DNA from 2 places in the Sanguibacter biliveldensis genome. Region 2 is predicted to be linked to the other one. Evidence: riboswitches for the same ligand, from Rfam matches in the RefSeq annotation. Region 2 holds a riboswitch; the other holds the start of a gene.
What was found. A riboswitch is a leader RNA that binds a small molecule or an ion and turns the genes downstream of it on or off. The one in region 2 is predicted to bind S-adenosylmethionine.

Region 1 (3,387 bases), 450 kb from region 2:
GAGGCCTCCCGCCAGCAGCGTCCACACGTCTCACCCGGCGCGGGACGGTCCCGCTGCCTAGAGTCGTCCGCGTGACCCCAGCCGACGCGCCCCCGCCGACCTCCCCAGCCGTCATCGCGGGGGACGTGGTCCGTGCGCTCGTCGCTGCGAGCATCGTCGTCGGCGCAGTCCTCTACGGCCCTGTCGGCGCAGCGCTGCTGTCCCTCGTCCTGCTGGGCTCGGTCGTCCCGCGCGCCCTCGGCCTGCACGGCTACGGGGACCCCGCGCTCGGCCTGGTGCTCTCGGCCGCCGCGTGGGCCGGGCTCCTCGACCTCTACGAGGCGGTGCCGTGGCTCGACCTCGTCATGCACCTGGTCGCCACCGCGGCCCTCGCGGCGCTCGTCTGGCTCGTCCTGCGCCGCGCAGGCGCTGTCTCCGGCCCCGGCGAGGCGTCGCTGCGCCGCCCCAGGCTCGGCGTCGTCGTCTCGGTGACGGGGCTCGGCTCCCTGCTGGCGCTGCTGTGGGAGATCGGCGAGTGGGCGGGCGCTACCTACGTCGACGGCTCGATCAACGTCGGTTACACGGACACGGTCTCCGACCTCGCCGTCGGCACCCTCGGGGCCCTCGTCGCAGGCCTCGTCCTCGCGAGGCGCTCGTGACCCGCCGGCCCGGCGCTGCGGACATCACCGTCGTGGTCCCCGCACGGGACGACGCGGCGCACCTCGCGCGGTGCCTCGACGCGCTCGCGCGCCAGTCGCACCCGCCCTTCGAGGTGGTCGTCGTCGACAACGCCTCGACCGACGCGACAGCCGAGGTCGCCCGGGCTGCCGGGGCTCGCGTCGTCCGTGAGGACAGCGTCGGCATCCCGGCCGCGGCGTCCCGGGGCTACGACGCCGTCGAGGGCGGGATCATCGCGCGGTGCGACGCGGACAGCCTGCCCCCGGGCGACTGGCTCGCGCGGATCGCGTCGGTCTTCGACGCCGACCCGACGCTCAGCGCGGTGACGGGCGCCGGGACCTTCTACGACCTCCCGCCCGTGCGCGGCCACCTCGCGCGCGTCTTCTACATGCGCGGGTACTTCTGGGGGATGCGCGCAGCCGTCGCGAACGTGCCGCTGTGGGGCTCGAACATGGCGCTGCGCGTCTCCGCGTGGCACGGCGTGAGGCACCTGGTGCACAGGGACGACCCGCAGGTGCACGACGACACCGACCTGAGCTTCCAGCTCGGCAGCTCGGCGCGCGTCAGGTACGACCGCGCGCTGACCGTCGGGGTCTCCGGCCGGACCTTCCAGTCGCCGGCGAGCCTGGCCCGCCGGTTCCGCTGGGCCCGGCGCACCCTCGAGGTGAACTGGGCCGTCAGCCCGCCGTGGGAGCGCTGGACGCACAGGATCTCGACAGCCCGCCAGCTCCCCGCCGCACCTGAGCGGGCTGTCGCACCGCAACCGGCCGTCACACCCGGACCGGCCGTCACACCCGAGCAGACCGTCACACCCGAGCCGGCCGTCGCGGCGCCACCCGACCGGATGCTCGATCCCGCTCCCGACCGGGGATAGTGCCGGGGGGCGAGCGGTGCGAAGATTCCGGCATGGGAATCCAGAGCACTCTCGCCGAGGGCGAGCACGTCGTCCTCAACCTCCGCACCCACGTCAAGGCGCTGTTCGGGGCGATCGCGCTCTTCGTCGTGCTCCTCGCGGCCGCGGTCGCCCTCGTCGTGCTGCTCCCGGAGAGCTCCGCGCGCGGCTGGATCCTGCTCGCGGGTGGTGTGGTGCTGCTCGTGGTCCTCGTCGGCTGGGTGCTGCTGCCCTTCCTGCGGTGGGTGACCTCGCGCTACACGGTGACCAACCGCCGGCTCATCACCCGCAGCGGCATCCTCACGCGCACGGGTCGGGACATCCCGCTCTACCGCATCAACGACGTGTCCTACGAGAAGAGCCTCACCGACCGCCTGCTCGGCTGCGGCACGCTCGTCATCTCGGACGCGACGGACAAGGCGGGGGTCACGCTGCACGACGTCCCGCGGGTCGAGCAGGTCCAGGTGGTCCTCCACGACCTGCTCTTCTCGGCCGACGACGGCTCGGACGACGGCGAGTTCCCGCCCCGCGAGCCCCGACGCCGTCTCCGCTGACGAGACGCTCGTCTCACCCCTCGGGCAGAACCTGGACCGCCTGATGGATGCCGTCTAGATTCGGGGACACCATCCAGAGCGGTTGAGAGTCCTGGCTCGACGACACCGCAGCAACCCCCCACTATGGAAGCCTCCTGATGGGTGCGGGTGCTAACGCCAGGTCCGATGGAGTGAACTCATGACGGCTTCCGACGTCCCACCGACCCCCGCCGGGGGCGGCTCCGCGACCGCCCCGCCGGGGCGGCCAGCAGCGCGCCCGGCACGGCAGCGCCCCACGATCTCCTTCGAGCTCATGCCGCCCCGCAACCCTGCCGCGGCGCCGAAGTTCTGGAGCACCGTCGACCACCTGATCGCCGCCAGGCCCGACTTCGTGTCGGTCACCTACGGCGCAGCAGGCGGAGACCGGACCACCGCGCAGACCGTCGTGAGGCGCATCCTCGAGCACGCCCCCGTGCTGCCGATCGCGCACCTCACCTGCGTCGGCGCCTCCCGCGACAACGTCGCCGAGGTGATCGACGAGTTCCTCGCCGAGGGTGTCCGCAGCTTCCTCGCGCTCCGCGGCGACCCCCCGCGCGACCAGCCCGACTGGCGCCCGCACCCGCAGGGCATCAACTCGAGCGACGAGCTCGTGGCGCTGCTCCGCGAGGTCGAGGCCCAGCGCTGCGCGGACGACCCCTCGTCCGCCCTGCGCTCGGCCGCCCGTCCGCTGACCATCGCCGTCGCGACCTTCCTCGACGGCAACGCGGCGGCCGGCACCACGCGGTCGCAGGAGGTGCAGCGGCTGCTCGAGAAGCAGCAGGCCGGCGCCGACTTCGCGATCACCCAGCTGTTCTACGAGGCCGACAGCTATGTCGGCTTCGTGGACGAGGCCCGGCGCGCGGGAGTCACCCTCCCGATCCTCGCCGGCCTGCTCCCCATGACCGACCCGGCGCGTCTCGCCCGGGTCGAGACCCTCACGGGCGTCCCCGCCCCGAGGGCCCTCGTCCGCGACCTCGAGTCCCTCGCCGACCCCGCAGCCCGGCACGCCCGCGGCATCCGGGCGTCGGTCGAGCTGGCCGAGGCCGTCCTCGCAGCCGGAGCCCCGGGCCTGCACGTCTACACCTTCAACAAGCACGAAGCCGCACTAGACCTGCTCGAGGGCGTACACCTCGGCGGCGGACCAGCGCACCCGGCACCTGCCGACGCTGGTCCCGACCTGGCCAGCGGGCCGTGGGTCGGCGCATCCCAACCAACCGCAGCACTGATCTAGAGGGATGACCCATGACGACACGTACTGAGCTCAGC
Region 2 (3,387 bases):
GACGACGTCGGCCGGGGTGGCCAGGGCCGCCTCCCACTGCTCGGTCTCGTGGCCGTCGACGTAGTCCACGGTGACTCCCCAGTCGGCGAAGATCTCGTCGAAGATCACCACGGTCGAGCCGAAGAGCGCGCGGGCCGAGACGATACGGGACCCGGACTTCACGAGGGCCGCGAGGGAGGTGAAGACTGCGGACATGCCTGTCGCCGTCGCGTAGCAGGCCTCGGCGCCGTCGAGGAGCCGCAGACGCTCCTCGAACATGTGGACCGTCGGGTTGCCGTAGCGGGAGTAGATGAAGCGGTCGGTCTCGCCCTTGAAGGCCGCCTCGGCGTCGGCGGCCTGCGCGTAGACGTAGCCCTGGGTGAGGTAGATCGGCTCAGAGGTCTCCTGGAACTCGGAGCGGACCTGGCCACCGCGGACAGCAGCGGTCGCGGCACGGACAGTGCGCGGAGGTCGGGTCGGGTCGGATGACGGGACGGTCGGTGCGGTCGCGGCCGAAGCGCCGGCCGGGGCGTCAGGGGTGGTCGACATCCTCGTTCACTCCCCAGCGGTGTAGGTGGTGCTCGGCAGGCCGCGCAGGCGCCAGCCGTTGACGGTCCGCCCGCCGGAGAGGTCCGTGTCGCCCTCGAAACCTTCGAGCACGTTGTACGACGGACCGAAGCCGGCTGCCGTCGCGTCGACAGCCGCACCGATCGACCGGTTGCCCGAGCGGCACAGGAAGATCACCGGGCGGCCGTCGCCGGGTGTGAGGCCAGCCTCGGCCAGCTGGTCGAGGAAGCGCGGGTTGGGGCCGAAGGCCGTCGCCCACTCGGTGAAGACGACCTCGCGGTCACCATCGAGCGGGGAGAGGTCGGGGACGCCGATCTGCTGCCACTCGCCGACTGTGCGCACGTCGACGAGGACGGCGTCGGGGGTGGTCTCGAGCAGGTCCCAGGCCTGCTGCGGGGTGAGGTCGCCTGCGTAGCTCATGTCATGCCTCCATCGGTCCGTGGCGGTAGCACCCTCGCCCCGACGTCGAGCTCGTCGGAGGGGTTGCTGCGGCGTCGTCGTGCCAGGTCACTCAGCCGCTCTGGATGGTTGTCCCTCTGAGCATCGCCCTCGACCCCCAGAATGAGACAGCCCGTCCAGCATGCAAGACAGACTGCGCTCGCTGATTGACACCCCCGAAAACCTCGCCAATCCTTGACGCAGGTCATGAGTGCCAGCGTGTAACCCCGGTTTGCTGGCCGGCAACCCTCCTCCGCGGTGGGGTGCCCCGGGTGACGACCTGGCCGGAACCAGATGGTCTCCGGCAAGCGCGGGAATCGGTCGAACCCAGGTGCGTCGATCCCCACCACGTCCTGGAGGATCTATGTCTGCCACCCCTGAAGCCCAGTCCTGCCTGCCTGTCGTCGGCTCGGACACCCTCGTCCCGCTCGTCGACGGCCGGACGGTCACCTACGCCAACCTCGACTGCGCAGCGAGTGCCCCCGCGCTCCAGGCCGTCGCCGACCGCGTCACACAGGTGCTGCCGCTCTACGCCTCCGTCCACCGCGGTGCTGGCTACCTCTCGCAGGTGTCGACGGCCCTCTACGAGGCCTCGCGCCAGACCATCGGCGCCTTCGTCGGTGCACGGCCCGACGACGTCACTGTCGTCACGCGCAACACGACAGACTCGCTCAACCTGCTCGCCGGCTGCGTCCCGGCCGACGCTGACGGCACGCCTGGCCGGGTGCTCGTCCTCGACGTCGAGCACCACGCCAACCTCCTCCCGTGGCAGCGGTCGGCCGGCGGTGCGACCGTGCTGCACGGCGCGGAGACCGTGGCCGAGACCCTCGAGGCGATCCGGGCCGAGCTCGCCCGGGCGCCCTACGCGCTGCTCGCGCTCACCGGCGCGTCGAACGTCACCGGCGAGCTGCTGCCTGTCGCCGACGTGGTCGCGATCGCCCACGAGGCGGGGACGCGCGTCGCGATCGACGGTGCTCAGCTGGTCCCGCACCGCCGCTTCTCGCTCGCCGAGACCGGGGTCGACTACATCTCCTACTCGGGCCACAAGACCTACGCGCCCTTCGGGTCGGGGGCCCTCGTGGGACGTCGCGACTGGCTCGACGCCGGGACGCCCTACCTCGCCGGTGGTGGAGCCGTCCGCCAGGTCGACCTCGACCAGGTGCAGTGGACGAACGCCCCGGCGCGGCACGAGGCCGGCTCGCCGAACGTCATCGGCGCCGTGGCCCTCGCCGCGGCCTGCGAGACCCTCGCGTCGCTGCCCGCGGGCACGCTCGAGGCGCACGAGGCCTACCTGCGCGAGCGCCTCGTGAGCGGTCTCGAGTCCATCCCGGGCGTCCAGGTGGTCCGGGCCTGGGCCGACGCGTCCGACCCTGTCGGCGTGGTGACCTTCTCGGTCGTCGGGCACGACCCGGGCCTCGTCGCCGCGTACCTCTCGGCCGAGCACGGTATCGGCGTCCGCGACGGTCGGTTCTGCGCCCACCCGCTCCTCGCCCGGCTCGGCTACGCCTCGGGCGCCGTGCGGGCTAGCGTCGGTGTCGGGACCACGCAGGAGGAGGTCGACCGTCTGGTCGCCGCTCTCGAGACCTACGTGACTGACGGCCCGACCGCTCGTTACGAGATCGTCGACGCCTGCTGGACCGTCGCTGACGACCCGCGTCCGCTGCCTGAGGGATCGGGTCTCTCGGGGCTCATCGCCACTGCCGCGGCCGGGTTCATCGCGGGGGCTGCTGGCTGCGGCCCCGTGCCGGAGCCGCAGGCCTCGGCTGCGCGTGCAGGATCGCTCGTCGACGCCTGAGCGCTGCCTGTCTGACCGTCACGATCTCACGGCTGCGTGCCGTGCTCGCCGCCGCGGGCGCTCCTGGAGCCCGCCCGGCACTCCGCCCCGGCTGGTCCACCCGGCCGGGGCGGAGCCGTGCCGGGGCCGGGCTCGGGCGTCCTAGCGGACTGGTCTTACTGGATCGAGATGCCCAGGTGTGCCGCGAGCAGCGGAGCGAGGTCGAGGAACTGGTCGGTGCTGACCGTCGTGCCCTTGAGGCCCGTGATGCCTGTCAGCTGACCGAGCTCCGCGCCGCGCAGGTCGGTCCGGGTCAGGGTCGCCCGGCTCAGGGTGAGCTGGGCGATGCGCGTCCCGACAAAGCTCATCCGGGTACCGCGCGCTGAGGAGAGGTCGAGCTCTCCGATGACGCAGTCGGTGAAGGTGACGTCCGCGAGGCGGGCCTCGCGGAGGTTGAGGTAGTCGATCTTGGTGCCGTGGAAGGCGACGCGCGACCACTGCGAGCCGTAGGCCTGGACGCCACCGAGGCGGCTCGCGCGGATCTGGGTGTCCTGCCAGTCGCCGCTCGAGATGTCGAGGGTCGCTGCGTTGACCGTGTCGAAGGAGCAGTCGCTCACCCGTGACGAGGC

Region 1: linked by a shared signal. The riboswitch ahead of SANBI_RS00275 (methylenetetrahydrofolate reductase) and the one ahead of SANBI_RS17045 (aminotransferase class V-fold PLP-dependent enzyme) in region 2 are both predicted to bind S-adenosylmethionine.

Annotation. Positions count from the first base shown of each region.
Region 1 covers NZ_CP138359.1:58,719-62,105, reverse strand. The annotation lists gene SANBI_RS00290 (hypothetical protein) at 72-638, shown strand; gene SANBI_RS00285 (glycosyltransferase family 2 protein) at 635-1,531, shown strand; gene SANBI_RS00280 (PH domain-containing protein) at 1,564-2,103, shown strand; SAM riboswitch class I at 2,170-2,275, shown strand; gene SANBI_RS00275 (methylenetetrahydrofolate reductase) at 2,282-3,352, shown strand; gene metE (5-methyltetrahydropteroyltriglutamate--homocysteine S-methyltransferase) at 3,364-3,387, shown strand, end outside.
Region 2 covers NZ_CP138359.1:3,924,434-3,927,820, reverse strand. The annotation lists gene SANBI_RS17055 (O-succinylhomoserine sulfhydrylase) at 1-528, opposite strand, end outside; gene SANBI_RS17050 (rhodanese-like domain-containing protein) at 535-966, opposite strand; SAM riboswitch class I at 973-1,077, opposite strand; SAM riboswitch class IV at 1,188-1,301, shown strand; gene SANBI_RS17045 (aminotransferase class V-fold PLP-dependent enzyme) at 1,349-2,779, shown strand; gene SANBI_RS17040 (pentapeptide repeat-containing protein) at 2,935-3,387, opposite strand, start outside.